Regions from separate parts of the Pseudoalteromonas sp. SaAl2 genome, predicted to be linked through region 3. Evidence: predicted binding sites of a transcription regulator. Region 3 holds the regulator's gene; each other region holds the start of a gene.
The links. The regulator FliA, encoded in region 3, starts transcription of late flagellar genes. The targets are predictions, from matches to a motif close to CTAAAGNTNNNNNNNNNNNNGCCGATA.
Positions count from the first base shown of each region.

Region 1: a site for FliA is predicted at 1,444-1,470, ahead of ACU8V8_RS03080 (DUF4402 domain-containing protein). Genes of this name have one in related genera too.
Region 2: a site for FliA is predicted at 2,585-2,611, ahead of ACU8V8_RS04265 (VC2046/SO_2500 family protein). Genes of this name have one in related genera too.
Region 4: a site for FliA is predicted at 2,130-2,156, ahead of pomA (flagellar motor protein PomA). Genes of this name have one in related genera too.

Region 1 is NZ_CM129605.1:649,947-654,161, forward strand. Features, by position in the region: gene galU (UTP--glucose-1-phosphate uridylyltransferase GalU) at 1-690, shown strand, start outside; gene ACU8V8_RS03075 (SPOR domain-containing protein) at 781-1,404, shown strand; gene ACU8V8_RS03080 (DUF4402 domain-containing protein) at 1,526-2,125, shown strand; gene ACU8V8_RS03085 (DUF4402 domain-containing protein) at 2,135-2,608, shown strand; gene ACU8V8_RS03090 (fimbrial biogenesis chaperone) at 2,617-3,411, shown strand; gene ACU8V8_RS03095 (MSCRAMM family protein) at 3,437-4,215, shown strand, end outside.
Region 2 is NZ_CM129605.1:890,567-894,781, reverse strand. Features, by position in the region: gene ACU8V8_RS04280 (general glycosylation pathway protein) at 1-720, opposite strand, end outside; gene ACU8V8_RS04275 (hypothetical protein) at 875-1,465, opposite strand; gene ACU8V8_RS04270 (DUF6172 family protein) at 1,575-1,883, opposite strand; gene ACU8V8_RS04265 (VC2046/SO_2500 family protein) at 2,029-2,550, opposite strand; tRNA gene ACU8V8_RS04260 (tRNA-Tyr) at 2,663-2,747, shown strand; tRNA gene ACU8V8_RS04255 (tRNA-Tyr) at 2,796-2,880, shown strand; gene rplS (50S ribosomal protein L19) at 3,356-3,715, opposite strand; gene trmD (tRNA (guanosine(37)-N1)-methyltransferase TrmD) at 3,749-4,215, opposite strand, start outside.
Region 3 is NZ_CM129605.1:758,970-763,184, reverse strand. Features, by position in the region: gene ACU8V8_RS03585 (chemotaxis protein CheA) at 1-947, opposite strand, end outside; gene ACU8V8_RS03580 (protein phosphatase CheZ) at 962-1,729, opposite strand; gene cheY (chemotaxis response regulator CheY) at 1,746-2,129, opposite strand; gene ACU8V8_RS03570 (RNA polymerase sigma factor FliA) at 2,170-2,880, opposite strand; gene ACU8V8_RS03565 (MinD/ParA family ATP-binding protein) at 2,907-3,767, opposite strand; gene flhF (flagellar biosynthesis protein FlhF) at 3,760-4,215, opposite strand, start outside.
Region 4 is NZ_CM129605.1:2,731,632-2,735,846, forward strand. Features, by position in the region: gene ACU8V8_RS12915 (hypothetical protein) at 1-223, opposite strand, end outside; gene ACU8V8_RS12920 (flagellar motor protein MotB) at 376-1,296, opposite strand; gene pomA (flagellar motor protein PomA) at 1,299-2,066, opposite strand; gene ACU8V8_RS12930 (exodeoxyribonuclease VII small subunit) at 2,369-2,611, shown strand; gene ispA ((2E,6E)-farnesyl diphosphate synthase) at 2,615-3,502, shown strand; gene dxs (1-deoxy-D-xylulose-5-phosphate synthase) at 3,607-4,215, shown strand, end outside.

The DNA.
Region 1 (4,215 bases), 110 kb from region 3:
GATACCAGCTTTGAGTTAGAAGCCACGCTTGAAAAGCGTGTAAAGCGGCAATTATTGGCCGAAGTGCAAGCTATCTGCCCTAAAGATGTAACGATTATTCATGTACGTCAAGGTGAAGCAAAAGGTCTTGGTCATGCAATTAACTGTGCGGCACCGATTATTGGTGATGAACCTTTTGTGGTGATATTACCAGACGTGATCATTGATGATTATGAAAGTAATCTTGAAAAAGATAACCTTGCTGAGATGATCACTCACTTTGAGCAAACCGGTGAAAGCCAAATAATGGTTGAACCAGTACCAATGCAAGACGTAAACAAGTTTGGTGTAGTTGACTTAGGCGATGAAAAAATCACCCAAGGTCAAAACGCGCGTATTTTAAATATGGTTGAAAAGCCTCCTGTAAATAAAGCCCCGTCAAATCTTGCTGTTGTTGGCCGTTATGTTTTAAGTAAAAATATTTGGCCACTACTCGCTAAAACCCCCGCAGGCGCAGGCGATGAAATTCAATTAACTGACGCTATTGCTATGCTGATGGATAAAGAAGCTGTTGCTGCTTACGCGATTAAAGGCCGTAGCCATGATTGCGGTAGTAAATTGGGTTATTTAAAAGCGACAATCGAGTTTGCCCTTCGTCGTGATGAGTTTAAAGATGATTTAAGTAAATTTATTAAAGACTTAGTAAAATAAGTTCATTTATATAATGTTTTAAAAAAAGTGCCCAAGTGGCACTTTTTTTGCTTAAAATAAACTATATTGTTCTCTAAAAGCTAATTGAAAATGCAGATAAAACAGCGTGTTTTGCCAGCTCTAATCTTAGTAACAACCGCTTTAAGTGGCTGCGCTAATAACAATAATAACCAAATTGACAATAAATCTTCGCTTATTTCTGACTCTCAAGTTAAAGAATACGTTGAACAATGGCAGCAGCAACAAGATAGTATAAGCCGTTTGGCTGAAATGGAAGGCGACCTAAAGCTGTTAATTATGGCGCTATCGTCAAACTCTCAATTAGCGCAAACCCCAGTAGAGCTTCGCTCAGATAGCATTGATGTGGTGCATCAAACAAATAATATGGCTGTACAACCTCAAGGCAATACAATCCCAACAACGACTAATCAACCGCCTAATCTTTTAAACGACGCATTACCTGGCGCACAATTAGGGCTTTATTTAAAACCGCAACTGGTAAAATCGCAAATCGCTCGCCTTTATCGTGAATACCCTCAGGCATTTAGTCAATTAGGGTTTGTAATGACGGAGCGACAAAATAAAGGTGTCACTTTGTATGGTCTACGGGTAGGGCCTTTTGAAGACTATACGCAAGCTAATGCTTTTTGCTTAATAGCACAAAAAATGGGGCAAAAATGTTTAAGTGCCCCTTTTATTGGTCAGCCACTTTAAAATTTTTAGCCGACTTATCTTATTTTTCAGTAATTAAGCTTAAAGTAATTGTTCTAAGTGTCGATAATAACTAAGGTAGGGGCAACATAGGGTAATGTCCCATCTTTTATAAGGATTTAGTATGAAATTATCTTTTTCAATTCTTGCTGTAAGTATTTTAGCTGTGCCTTTTAGTGCTATATCTGCAACTGAGACCTTTCGAGCAGAAGTAACGGTACAGAATGCAGTTGTATTAACAAAAGATGCAGACCTGAACTTTGGTAAGGTACGTGCAGTTGCCGACCCCGCAGGTGTTGAGATTGCAGAGCTGATTGTAAGCGCTACTCCTGACGCAAGTCCTATTTCAGAGAGTAAAAAGAATACAGCTAATGCGTTGTTTGCGATTATTGAAGATGGTGAGCCAGCCTCTTTCACCGTATCAGACGCAGTACCAAGTGCGGTATTAACAATTGTTGACCCAACTAAAACAAATTTAGAATTTGAAAATGGGCAAGATACCGACCGCCCTGATTTTAGTATTGATGATTGGAATTATGTGATCACCAGTGGGGATAATAATAACGCTCCCTATACGCCTGGTACACCTAACCTACAAGTGGGGCAGGATGGAACCGTATCGTTTAATATTGGTGCAACATTAAAAACATCTAGCAAGGTAACCACTAAACCGTATGCTGATGGTGTGTATGCTGGTACTTTTCAAATCGAAGTTGCGTATTAATCATATTTAATGCGCCTACTTTCGTATGCAGTGGCTGTAAGTGCTTTAATTTACAGCCCTAATTATCTTGCTAAGAGTATAGAACAGCAGTCGCTTGACTTTGGTACTTTGGTTATACCAAGCAATACAAACACGAGCTCTGTGATCATCAAAGCTGACGGCGACATAAATACATTAGGTAATATTTATGTGCTTGAAAAGGGGCGCCCTGCTGAGCTATTACTGACTGATTTCCCAGCCAATACAAGCTTGACTATGAACTTGGTTAACACTGCAACAGTTCAGCACAATACACAAGGCAGCAGTAGTGCCGAGTTTGAAGTACGCCTAAATGGTTTATCTAATAAGTCAGTCACAACTGATGACTTTGGTGAAGCTAAAGTGTTTATTGGTGGCACTTTAATAACAAAGCCTAGCAGTAAAAGTTATTCTGATGGCGATTACTCCTCAACCACCAACTTAGAAATTTCGATTGACTACTAAGGACTGACATGTTCAATAAATTAACAGTGATGTGTGTGCTACTAACAGCATTTTTTAGCCAAATGGCCTTGGCAAACTTATTGATTTCACCTACCCGTGTTACTTTTGACGATCGTCAGCGCAGTGCTAAAGTCACGGTGATCAATAACTCTGATGAACAACGTACGTATCGTGTAGTTTGGAGTGAAAAACAAGCTTTACCAGCTGGCGGCTATAATAATTTAGCGCAAGTAACAGCAAACAGTTTATCGCCAATGACACGCCTTTCACCAAAACAAGTGACCTTAGCACCGGGTGAAAAACAAACCGTTAAAATTGCTATCCGAAAACCCAAAGGTTTGCAGGCAGGCGAATATCGTTCTCATTTATTGTTTCAAGCTTTGCCTAATGAGAATAAAGAGCAGAAGTCGGGAATACAGATAAATATGATTATGAGCTTTAGTATTCCCGTTGTTTATCGTGAGCAAGCAGAGCAGCCTAAGGTGACTATTACGCAGGCAAGTATTGTAAAAAGTGCTGATCAAGCCAAGCCAAAAATTCAAGTTCAATTGCAACGACATACTAACTTTAGTAGCTATGGCAAGCTCAGTGCTTATGTTAAAAATGCATCGGGTGGGCAAGAGAAAATTGCTGAAATTAGCAATTTAAGTATTTACCCTGAAGTTGATAAAGCTATAGCAACGCTCAGTTTATTTAAAGATAAACGGTTACCTGAAAATGGCGTTGTGCTAATCGATTACGAAGGGGCTGAGGAATATAAGGCGGTTGATTTTGCCTCTTACACTCTGGCTATAGGGGAATAGCTTTAAGCGATATTAAGTTATTAAAGTGACTCGTATATTGGCCATTGGCCTCATGCTGTTAAGCTCACACTGCTTTGCAAGCACTGTGCAGCCAAATGACGTGCTGCGCACGCTGAAAGCGATTCAAGCTAAATTAAATCAACCTCACTCGAAGGGCATTGCATTGCAGCCCGCTACAGTTGAACCTAGCCAGCCTGCTACGCACCGTATTGCGACAGGTGAATTTTTACTTTTTTCTTTATCTCTCAACGATATGTACCTTGGTGAAGTGTTTGCAATAAAAAGTGAGCAAGGAGTCCTGCTTGGCTTATCTGGGTTAGTCGAAATATTACAACTTGCTATAAATGTTGATACGGCAAGTGGCTCTGCAGCGGGGTGGTTTATTGAGCAAAGTAATTTATTTTCACTCAGTGCCACTAAACCAGCCAGACTCCTTGTAAATAATCAAGCGGTGGTACTTTCTTCACAACAACTATTGATTAGTGATGATATTTATATTGATGCAGCAGTTTTAGAGTCTGCTTTTATGGTTAAGGTCTCTCCTGATTATGCGAATTTAGCGCTCGAAGTAACCAGCGATGAGTTGTTTCCTGTTGTCGCTCAACAGCAAAGGAGAAACCAACAGTTTAGTTACCAACAGCACGGAAATAATCAACCTACCCAACCTTGGAAAGCCAGCCCTTATCAAGTGATTTCTGCCCCAGTGGCTGATTTACAACTTAATTACCGCCGAGATAATGACAGTAGCCGCACTAGTTATTCATTATTAGGTGCGCAAGATTTTGCATACCTTTCAGCAGAATA
Region 2 (4,215 bases), 130 kb from region 3:
CCGTGTAGAGCTATGCCTAAAAATATCTTTATGCATGAGTATTTCTTCTTCAAGTATGGTTTTACCTAAATCAAAAATAGCCAAAGCAAGTGTTATAAAAATAATGATACTAAATGGCTCTAATGGATCATCTGCTTGGGAGCTGGTAAATAGTAAATTGTATATATCACCAAAGACTTTATAGAGTAAGAACAGCACCAAACAAAACAGACAACTAACAATAACGCCGTAACCCGCTTTAAAAAATGGTGTCATATTTGCGCGTGTACGATCACCCATTATAAACTCAATCAATTGAGTCAAACATACATCAACAACTAAGTAACTTTCCTGTGTTTTAGCTGAGCGAAGTGGCTTTATAGCTGAAATACATAAGTGTTGCGTGGCAATCGAGATATAAGGCGCAGTAAAGCAGGTTTGCTGATGTGCGAGAATTTCTTGAAAGTAAGGACGATCACTTAAATCTTGCGCGTTCCCTTTGTTATTAAGCACTTTCATATACTCACGTTTAAAACAAACGTTATCACCTTGTTGTAAACCATCTTTATCTAAGCAATATTGTAATTCTAAAAACGGATATTGAGCTACCAGCAAACGGTTATCTTGCTGCTTTTTAATGCCATCTTCCAAGGTTGCGAGAATCGAGTTTAGTAAATCATGGATCACTGTTTGATATTCTTGATAACGCTCAACACTAGTTATGTAACTCATTCTTGCCATAGTTGCTTCTCCAAACCGCTGTATATGGGATCCAGCAATAACAGAACCAACTTTATCAAGTTCAAATAAATCAGGTGGTTAACTTTAAAAAAGTGAAAACAATGAGCCATGTTGCACCGTATCTGTGCGGCTATGACTCATTATCGCAGATAAGTTAAGGCCTAATACTGATATTTTTAACTGCAACTACCGCTTTGCCACCCACTGCATCCTTTAAATCTGGCACTAAATAAATTGCGCCAACATGCTCTTTTATTATACCTTTATCTACTGAGCTGGCAGGCGTCCAGCTCGGACGAGAAAAGTCGCTCAGATTAATACATTTAGTTTGCCAATGAGTTTGTGCCGGCAATGTATATTGATAATGAGCGTAACTTTTATCACCCTCACCACCATAATCTTGTTGCGATAGTTTAACGACGAGATCGGTACTACTTTTGTATTCAAGCATAATGCCTGATTGACCTGCGAGGGTTTTATTCGGTAAGTCGTAAATCAATTCAACCCAGGAGTTATTTTTAGCGTCGACTCGTCGCACCCTATTAAAAGCTACCCATACTTGCTCTTCGTGTAGTAATGCTTTTTTAATGGATGCTGTACTACCGTGAGGATCTGTCGCATAGCGCCAGTCACTCTCATTGAGGGGGTGGCTATTGTTTTTAGTAAAGCCACAGCTTTGTTTGGCCATTACTGAGAATGGAAGCAGCGAGCTCAAAACTAACACCGGTAAAATTCTAATGAGCATATCAATTCCTTTTTAATTTTTCACACGCTTACCCTAAACTCGGTTTTATTTCAGGCACAAAAAATGGGCACTCAAGCCCATTTATCTAGCAGTGAAAGCAAGTTATTGCTTAATCATCTGCTTCGTCATCAAAATCATGTGACTGGCGCTGTGCTGGCCTTGCAATGATTTCAACATAAAAAGACGATAAACCCTGCTTTTCAATTTCGCTGATACAATTATTAATCTCAGCAACATGCACAACCTGTGCATCTTCGGCTGTGTTGCCAAATTTACAATCAAATGCCCAATAATCAGCATCGAACGGTAACGTTTTGTTACGCTCTCTTTTCAAATATTTTTTCACTTCATGCTTTGCAGCGTCGACCATGCGAGGGTATTTGATTTTCTCGTGATTCAGCGTGAATGTTTTCTTCATTACTTTCCTAAATTACCTTGGTTTAATGATAATGGCATTTTTGAATCCCATTTAAGGGCATTATAGCAACTGCATATAAATTTGGGTGCTTTTTTTACACTTAACGAAATAAATTACTTTAACGACTAATTATTACAATACAGTGTCATGCTTGCGCTAAGTGAAGGGGCTGATGTAGGGCATCATTATTGAGGCTATCATAAAAGGCTGCTGCGTCCATCTGGGGGTTATCTAGTTGGGTTTCTTTATCAAAGTGGCGCTTACGAACGACTGGCTCACAGTTATCAATAATATGAAGTGGGATGTGATTTTTATCATCACGAATAGCAAGTGGCTCTGGTGATAAACAACTACGTAAGCGTATGTCACTCATGCCTGCTTGTTGCAAACGTTGCGCGTTATGTTCACCAATGAGCATATCAAACTCATCTGGGGCAAGTGGTTGTTTAGGTCCGGCCCCTAATTCAGCGCGTAGCTGGGATTCATCACATTCTTTTGCATCAGCACCAAATGGGGTTTTTGGTAAATGAAACTGACTAAAATCTAGGGCATCATGCGATAGCATTGCTAAAAGTAACGCAAACTCGCCACGACGCGATTCACTCACGCTTTTCGCGAGGCGATTGTCGAGCTGACTCTCTGTGATTAACAATCCATCGATTTGCATAGACTTTAGCCGATTATGTTCATGAATAGATATTTATCGGCATTATTTGATATTTCTTTAGCTTTTTTCTTTACTTAAATAATAAGTTTGCTATTATCGGCGCCGTTGCATTGGAGGGGTTCCCGAGCGGCCAAAGGGATCAGACTGTAAATCTGACGGCTCAGCCTTCGCTGGTTCGAATCCAGCTCCCTCCACCACTTTTCTTACCGCTAAGTTAAGTGGGGCCAAATGTAACAAAATAGTGTGGAGGGGTTCCCGAGCGGCCAAAGGGATCAGACTGTAAATCTGACGGCTCAGCCTTCGCTGGTTCGAATCCAGCTCCCTCCACCACTTTTCTACTCAGTACTACCAACTTTAATCTTCATCTTATATTTTACATCTCAAAATTAATTAACTATTTAGTACATCTCTCGCTCTATTTTTAGACTAATTACTTATTGATCCGCACTGCGATTAAATAATTAAAACACGTTTATTTTAGCGCCATCAAAACCACCCTAAGCCTTTCTATGCCTAGTTTGCTATATTCTATCTTACGATTATTTTAATCTGTAAATCTGCCTCACACGGCCTCTGAGGCTGAGTTTACATTTGAGACACTGGTTGGTTCTAATTTAAAAATGGACGGGGATAAAATACGACTTAAAAGCGTATTACATATTGAGTGGATATTAATTGACGGAATAGATGTGGTTTACTTGACTACTTTACTCTTGCTAACTCTCCCTTAAGCACCCCAAAAACCAAAACAGGTTGTAACCCGAGGGCTACAACCTGTTTTATCTGCGTTGATAAACAGCGCGTATTAGTTAAGTTTTTCTCTAATACGTGCAGATTTACCAGAACGCTCACGTAGATAGTAAAGCTTAGCACGGCGAACTGCACCGCGACGCTTAACTGCTACGCTATCGATAAGAGGGCTGTGCGTTTGGAATACACGCTCAACACCTTCACCGCTCGAGATTTTACGAACTGTGAATGCTGAGTGAAGACCACGATTACGCTTAGCGATTACAACACCTTCAAAGGCCTGTAGACGCTCTTTAGCACCTTCTTTTACACGTACCTGTACAACTACTGTATCACCAGGGCCGAATGCTGGTACGTCTGTTTTAAGCTGCTCATTTTCAAGCGCTTTAATAATATTTTGGTTTACTTTTGCCATTATGTTTCTCACTTTCCTAGGTGTAACTGTCTTCTAGCCACAAGCTTTTTGGTACTCTTGCTGAAATTTTGCGAGTAATACCGCTTGCTCCTCAGTCAGAGCTAGGTTATGCAACAAGTCAGGACGTCGTAACCAAGTTCTGCCTAGTGACTGCATTTGCCGCCATTTAGCTATCTCTTGGTGGTTTCCACTGAGTAATACAGCAGGAACCTGTTTGTCGTCCAATGTTTCTGGCCGTGTATAGTGAGGACAATCTAGCAAGCCATCCGAAAATGAATCTTGCTCTGCTGATTGGTTATGCCCCAACACACCTGGCACTAATCGCGCTACTGCGTCAATTAATGTCATGGCTGGTAGTTCACCACCACTCAAAATAAAATCACCAATTGACCATTCTTCGTCAACATATGACTCTATTATTCTCTCGTCTATACCTTCATAGCGACCGGCAATCAAAATCAGCTTTTCAGAGTTTGCGAGTTCGCTCGCCCCTTGCTGAT
Region 3 (4,215 bases):
GGTTTTTCAACCTTCACTTCAGGTTTTGGCGCATCTGTAGCAGGTTTAGGTGCATCAGCTTCTACATTATCGGTAGCAAGAGCTTTAGGTGCAGTACCTTTGCCATGCAACTCATCAAGTAACGCTTCGAATTCGTCATCACTGATTTCATCGTCTGATGCAGAGCTCACCGTAACATTTTTCACTTCAGCAGTTTTAGGTGCTTCTTGAGTTGGAGCAGGGTTTACTGCACCAAAGTTACCTACCCCGTGCAATTCATCAAGTAAGCTATCAAATTCATCATCGGTGATATCACTGCTATTGGTACTCTCTTGAGCTGCAGCACTGGTATCTGTTACCGGACTTTGCCCTTTGCCGTGTAATTCATCTAATAAGCTTTCAAACTCATCTTCTGTGATTTCATCAATATGCGCGTCTTCTGGCTTGTCGTCGACTTGACCATTGAACAGCATATCAAAAGCAAAAGGATCATCTTCATCGATTGCTGAGCTTGGTTCTTCTACGACTGTCACAGGCTCTTGCGTTGGCGTGTTTAGAGCGGGCTCTTCATCGGCACTGGGCGGCTGACTTAATTTGTGTAAGATAGCGAGTAATTCAGGATCGGCAGGCTCTGGTTGTTCGCGATTTTGTATCGTCGCAAACATTTCATTTATTGTATCGAGCGCTTGTAATATAACATCCATGAGCTCTGAGTTAACTGTACGAACGCCCTGGCGCAGTAAATCAAATACGTTCTCTGCACCATGACAAGCATCTACCAGCTCTGTCATACTTAAGAAACCCGCACCACCTTTTACGGTATGAAAACCACGGAAAATAGCATTTAGTAACTCGGTATCATCTGGATTATTTTCAAGTTCTACTAGCTGTTCTGATAAAAGCTCAAGAATTTCTCCAGCTTCAACTAGGAAATCTTGTAAAATATCTTCATCGACTTCAAAGCTCATGCAGTGCTCTCCTCTTAGAAGCCCAAACTTGACAGTAAATCGTCAACATCATCTTGCCCATTGACAACATCATCTCGCGACTCTTTATCAATAATTGGCCCTTCAGGACCTGCTAATGTCGTTTTTGCAGGCGGTATTTCTTCTATAGCTGCTATTCTAGTCTTAGCTTCGCCAATTTCATGACTACCAAATGCAGTCAATAAATGTATTAAACTATCTTCAACTTCTCTAACTAAGTCAATTACGCGGCGGATCACTTGCCCTGTTAAGTCTTGATAATCTTGCGCCATTAACACATTAGTCATTAGACCTTGCGGTTCGTCAGTCTTGGTGTGGGAGTGGTTCATGAATTTATCTAAACTATGACACAGTGCTTTAAATTCACCGAGCTCAATCTCACGACTCATTAAACGGTCCCAAGTCGGCTTTATCTGCGCGATTTCATCGGCTAACCCTTGTGCTAATGGCAAACTGGCTTCAACTGCATCCATGGTTTTATTAGCAGCATTTTCTGTCATTTCCATAACATAATTTAAACGCTGCTTTGCGTCAGGAATTGCATCAGTTGTTAAGTCTGAGAGTCGCGTATCGAGTTCAAAATTCTTCAACGCGTCATGAAGTTGGCGGGTTAATTTACCAACTTCAGCAAAAAGTTCTGATTGCTCTTTTGTCGCCGCATCAAGGATGAGCTGATCAGCTTTATCTTGCTCACCGTTTTCAAGATGAACAACAAGCTGACGGGCTTGTTCTAAAGTGATCTGAGGCGCAGCAGGTGCTGACATAAGCCTCTCCTATTAATTAGCCTAGGCGCTCAAACACTTTTTCCAATTTGGTTTTAAGTGTTGCAGCAGTAAAAGGTTTTACGATGTAGCCATTAACGCCGGCTTGAGCAGCAGCAACAATTTGTTCTTTTTTAGCTTCTGCTGTTACCATCAGCACAGGGATATGTTTAAGCGTGTCATCAGCTCTGATCGCACGTAATAAATCAATACCTTGCATACCTGGCATATTCCAATCAGTCACTACGAAATCAAATTCTTGATTTTGTAGCATTGGTAAAGCTGTTGAACCATCATCAGCTTCTTGCACATTAGTAAAACCTAAATCTCTTAACAGATTTTTGATAATACGTCTCATCGTCGAAAAATCATCAACAACAAGAATTTTCATGTTTTTATCCAAAACATCCTCCGGTGAGGTCTGAACCTATATTTACTTACTACTAATTTATCCAGTCATTGATTTTTGCTTTTAGCTTAATCATCGCCTGACCATGTATCTGGCTCACACGCGACTCGCTAACATCGAGTATGTGCCCAATTTCTTTTAAATTCATTTCATCGTTGTAATAGAGCGAAAGAACAAGTCCATCACGCTCTGGTAGCGACTTAATTGCTGCTAACAAGGATTCATTAAAACGTTCATTCTTAACGTTATTAAAGGGCTTGTCCAGTGCTAAGTCTTGCCCAACTGGGGTTATAACATCTTCATCAACCCCTAAGTCTTCGATACCCAGAACTTTGCTTGAGTTTACATCACTTAGAATATGATGGTACTCATCTAGCGTAATATCAAGTTTTTCAGCAACTTCACTATCCTTAGGCTCACGATTATATTGACTTTCTAATTCTGTAATTGCTTCTGCAACCATACGGCTATTGCGGTGAACTGAACGAGGGGCCCAATCACCACGGCGCATTTCATCAAGCATTGCACCACGAATGCGAATACCTGCAAAGGTCTCAAAACTGGCACCTTTTGCAGCATCAAAGTTTTTCGACGCTTCGATCAAGCCTATCATGCCTGATTGAATTAAATCATCTAGCTGTACACTCGGTGGTAAACGTGCAATTAGGTGACACGCCACTTTCTTCACCAGCGACGCGTGCTTTTCAACTATTGCATTTAAATTTGCTGTGGATTGATAGCCCATCGCTTTGCTCACCGACGCTGTCATAGTTAGCCGTTTACTAATTTTTCTATGAAAAACTCTAAATGGCCTGAAGGTTGATTAGGTATTGGCCATTTAACTGCTTTTGTCGCCAAAGTTTTAAAGGCAACTGCCGCTGGAGAATTTGGAAATAATTCAACAATTACTTTTTGGCGGCGGGTAGATTTACGCATGTTTTCATCGTAAGGAACGGTAGCAACCAACTCCATAGAGACATCTAAAAATCGATCAGTTACTTTAGATAATTTAGCAAATAGTTCATGGCCTTCACGCATGCTACGAACCATATTGGCAACTATTTTAAATTTATAAACACCATGCTCACGACTAAGGACCTTTATGAGGGCATAAGCATCGGTGATTGAGGTAGGTTCGTCGCATACAACAACCATAACATCTTGTGCTGCACGAGAAAAACTCAACACCATGTCAGAAATACCGGCAGCGGTATCAACAATTAAAATATCAAATTCAGTGTTTAATTCACTGAAAGCACGGATAAGACCAGCATGCTCAGACGGGGATAATTCCACCATGCTTTGTGAACCGGACGTCGCGGGAACTATTTTTATGCCTGCGGGGCCTTCTACTAAAATTTCATCTAACTCGCATTCACCCGATAAAACATGGGATAAGTTACGCTCTACACGTAAACCAAGCATCACATCACAATTTGCTAAACCTAAGTCGGCATCCAGTACTAAAACTCTATTGCCTAGCTGGCCAAGCGCGATTGCAGTGTTTAATGACACGTTGGTTTTACCAACACCGCCCTTACCACCAGTTACAGCGATAACTTTTACACCGTTATTATTGTTTTGACTCATTTTTCGCAGGCCACTTGCTTGATCTAATACTGTGTTAATCATACATCCCTACTGTGCTTGACGCCACTGCTTGACGTCGTGAATGTTGTGCTTTTGTTCTTTTTAAATACAATTGTTCCGCTTTTTTTACTAATTTCTCTGCATTAGCGACACGAATGTCCTCTGGAACACGTTGACCATTAGTAAGATACCCTATTGGAAGACGATTTTGAATCGCTACGCTAATAATCTCACCTAAACTTAGTGATTCATCCAATTTGGTGAAAATACAGCCACTTAATTGCACTTTCTTAAAGTGCCTAACGGTTTCTTGCAATACGTTAATTTGTGCTGTTGCGCTTAATACTAAATAATTACGAATATCTACGCGTTGATTACGCATTAATGTATTTAACTGCTCTGTTAAACGTAAATCACGTTGGCTCATACCCGCAGTATCAATTAATACTAGTCGTTTATTTCGTAAATGGTATAACACTTCTGCTAATTC
Region 4 (4,215 bases), 1.8 Mb from region 3:
AATCATTAAATGCCCAGACAACATAACGCCAAATGTAAGGTTCATCCAACTCTCTAAGCGTTGAATATATTAATGTGCCATACAAAAAGAAGGCAGCGGTAATCAGCGTAAAACGAAATGCAGGCCAATCTTTACGAAAGTAAAAAATGAGGATCGCCGGGCTAAGAATAAAAACCCAGCTGTTACTTAAAAAAATTCGAATTTCAACAAACCAATCAGGCAAAATCAAATTACCTTAATCTGTTTTATCGTCATCACCACCATCACCATTACCCGGCATATAGCTATATTTATCAATCTTTTTCATAAGTCACTCCATTACACTTGTTAAGAAGTGTTTACTTTATGCTAAAATAGGTACTTTGCCAAGCACCATTACCTAACTTCGATTGGATCGGATTCCTTGGCTTTGCCCTGCATTATGGAAATCTCTACACGGCGGTTTCGTCGCCTGTCAGCATCTGATTCATTTGGCACAAGCGGCCGAGTTTCGGCATGTCCTACAACAACCATTCTGCTTTTATCAAAACCCTGAGCTTTTTGCATTTCGGATGCAACCGCGACCGCTCGTTTTGAAGACAAATCCCAATTATTGGTGTATAGCTCATTAGATACTTGGAAATCATCGGTATGGCCTGACACCGTAATTTCACCGGGTACATCTTTTAATAAAGTCGCTATGTCTTGAATAATAGGCTTAAACCGGGGCTGTAAAAAAGCACTCCCTGATGGAAATGAGCCATTTTCACGAATGCGGATAATGATTTGCTGACCTAGCGATTCAAGTTCAATTGCGCCATCCATGATTTGTTGTTCTAATTGCTGAGCTATCTTTTTAACCAGTTCGTTGACTTGTTCTTGATCTGCAGAAGCTGAGGCTTGATCTAATGCTTGTTGCTGCGCTGTACTTTGTGACTCACCACCACGTTTATTACCACGCTGCTCTTGACGACCACCCGCTGAACTTTCATCCCCGGCTTGAAACTCAAGCATTTGCTGTGTCATTTCAACTGTTTGCTGTTGAATGGTCTCAATTGGTGTAGGCTCTGGTTTACCTGGGGTAAACTCCATTGCTATCACGGAGGTTCCTTTAGGAATATCTTTAACTTCTATTTTGTTTTGCACACCAAAAGCAAACTTCATCGAGCCAGCTATTTGTTTGAACTTAAGCACATCCATTTCTGAAAATGCGAGCAAGAGTACAAAGAAACACATTAATAATGACATCAAATCTGCAAATGTGCCCATCCAAGCAGGTAAACCCGGAGGTGGACATTTACACTCTTGCTCAGACATGTTTACTCCTCGGTATCCACATTGCGTTTAGACTCTGCAAGGTAGTTTTTCAAAATACCTTCTATTACTTTTGGATTTTGACCATCTTGAATTCCCAGTACGGCATCTAGAATAAGGCGCTGGTTCATTGCTTCTTCTTCTTTACGCAGCTCTAATTTAACTTGGATAGGAATGGCGATAACATTAGCTAGAAAGGCGCCGTATAAAGTCGTTAGTAACGCAACAGCCATCGCAGGACCAATCGCTTTAGGATCATCCATGTTTGAAAGCATAGCTACTAAACCGATTAATGTACCAATCATTCCCATAGCGGGCGCTATATCTGCCAGTGCTTTAAATAATCCTGCGCCGGATTCATGACGTGTGGTAGTAAGTGAAATATCCTTTTGTAAAGTCGCCCTTACTACATCTGCATCATGGCCATCAACTAGCATATCAACCCCTTTGCGCATAAATGCATTGGGTATTTCAGCTTCTTCTAGGGCTAAAAAACCGCCTTTGCGCGCTGAATCTGCCAGCTCTACCGCTTTTTCAATCAACTCTTCTGGAGATTCAATTTTAAACATGAACGCTTTAGCGCACACTTTACCAATACCTAAAAATTGACCCATAGTGTAGTTTGACAATACGATAAAAATCGAGCCACCAAATACAATGACAACTGATGGCGTATTATAAAACATAGCAACTTCACCGTTACTACTTTGCACCATCGACATCACGATTAAGCCAATTGCTCCGAGAATACCTATAATGGTTGCTAAATCCACTTACCCCTCCAGAGGAATTGCTATTTTGCTACTTAAGGTAACAAACTTTTATTATTAACTGCTTATCGGCAAAACATTGAATTACTTAAATCATTTAGTTAAATAAATGATTTAAGTTTACTGCCTATTATAGTGTCATTCTAATCAAACTGCCCCAACCCGCAAGGGTTAACCCTAGGTTCAGCTAATTAAAATGTCGCCATAAAACGAAAATACATAAAAAAAATGCATCAGTCTTTGACCTAGTTTAGCATTCCCCCTAAAATTGGCCTCACATTTATCTCATCTAAGTAAAATCCACTATGGCGACTAAAAAACCTGAAAACTTGAGCTTCGAGCAAGCACTTGAAGAATTAACCGTAATCGTCACAGACATGGAGCAAGGTGATTTATCGCTTGAACAATCATTAAAACAGTTTGAACGCGGAATAGCTTTAGCAAATGCATCGTCTAATAAGCTCCAACAAGCAGAACAAAAAGTGGCTATTTTAATGGGTAATGATCCCCAGGCAGCGTTAAGCAATTTTAATAATAATGTGGAATAGTCGGTGCTAATAAAACAACAGATAAAATCTGCTCGACAAGATGTTGAAGCAACACTAAATCGATATTTTTCGCAGCCTCTTGATACCGAAGATAGCATTAAAGAAGCCACTCATTACGGCATTTTAAATGGCGGTAAACGTATCCGTCCTTTTCTTGTTTATGCCACAGGAAAAATGCTTGGTGCAAACAAACAAGATTTAGACATCCTTGCGGCTGCAATTGAGTGCATTCATAGTTACTCATTGGTTCACGATGACTTACCCGCAATGGATGATGATGAACTTCGCCGAGGTAGACCTACTTGCCATATAGTTTATGGTGAAGCACACGCTATTTTAGCTGGTGATGCCTTACAAACATTAGCGTTTGATTTAATCGCGAACCATGAATTCAAAATACCTGCGAACCAACAAGTAAAAATGATTGCCGCATTAAGTAAAGCTTCAGGTATTGAAGGTATGGTAGGCGGACAAGCGTTGGATATAGCTGCCACTGATCAAGTAATCAATTTAGCTGCCCTTGAGAGAATCCACAAACTTAAAACAGGTGCATTATTAAACTGTGCAATAACGTTTGGAGCATTAAGCGCACCGAGTGTTAATGAGCAAACCCTGAAACAATTGACAATATTTGGCAATGCTATTGGCTTGGCTTTTCAGGTACAGGACGATATTCTTGATGTCGAAGGTGACACCTTCACTCTAGGAAAACCACAAGGTTCGGACATTGCAGCAAATAAAGCAACCTACCCGGCATTGCTAGGCCTTGCTGGGGCTAAACAAAAAGCACAACAACTATTAAATCAAGCACTCGAAGCTTTAGCAAAAATAGATGCAGATACTGAGCAACTAGAAAATTTAGCCAAATATATTGTTGAACGCGATTATTAAGCATAGCTCAATACCAAACAGCTAAAGACGTACAAAATAACTAATAAACCAGAGTAACATTGGGTTATAATAACTTCTGGTTAGCGAAGGATGTATTAAAAATCATGACACTTGATAGTAGCAAGTATCCATTATTAGGCTTGGTTGACGAACCAGCCCAGCTGCGTGATTTAGCGCAAGACAAACTACCTGCATTTAGCGATGAGCTACGTGATTATTTACTTAATTCAGTGTCGCAAAGTAGTGGTCATTTAGCATCAGGCCTAGGAACTGTCGAACTCACTGTAGCTTTACATTATGTCTATAATACACCTGAAGATCGATTAGTTTGGGATGTAGGCCATCAAGCCTACCCACATAAAATTCTTACCGGTCGTCGTGACCAAATGCACACAATTCGCCAAAAGGATGGCTTGCACCCTTTTCCATATCGTGATGAGAGTGCATACGACACCTTCAGTGTGGGTCATTCAAGCACTTCTATTTCTGCTGCCCTTGGTATGTCTATTGCAGCACAAAAAGAAGGTAAAGGTCGCAAAACAGTCGCGGTAATTGGTGATGGTGCTATCACTGCCGGTATGGCATTTGAAGCAATGAACCACCTCGGTGATGTAAAATCTGACATGTTGATCATTCTGAATGACAACGAAATGTCTATTTCTGAAAATGTGGGAGCTTTAACTAATCACTTTGCTCGCATTTTATCAGGTAGC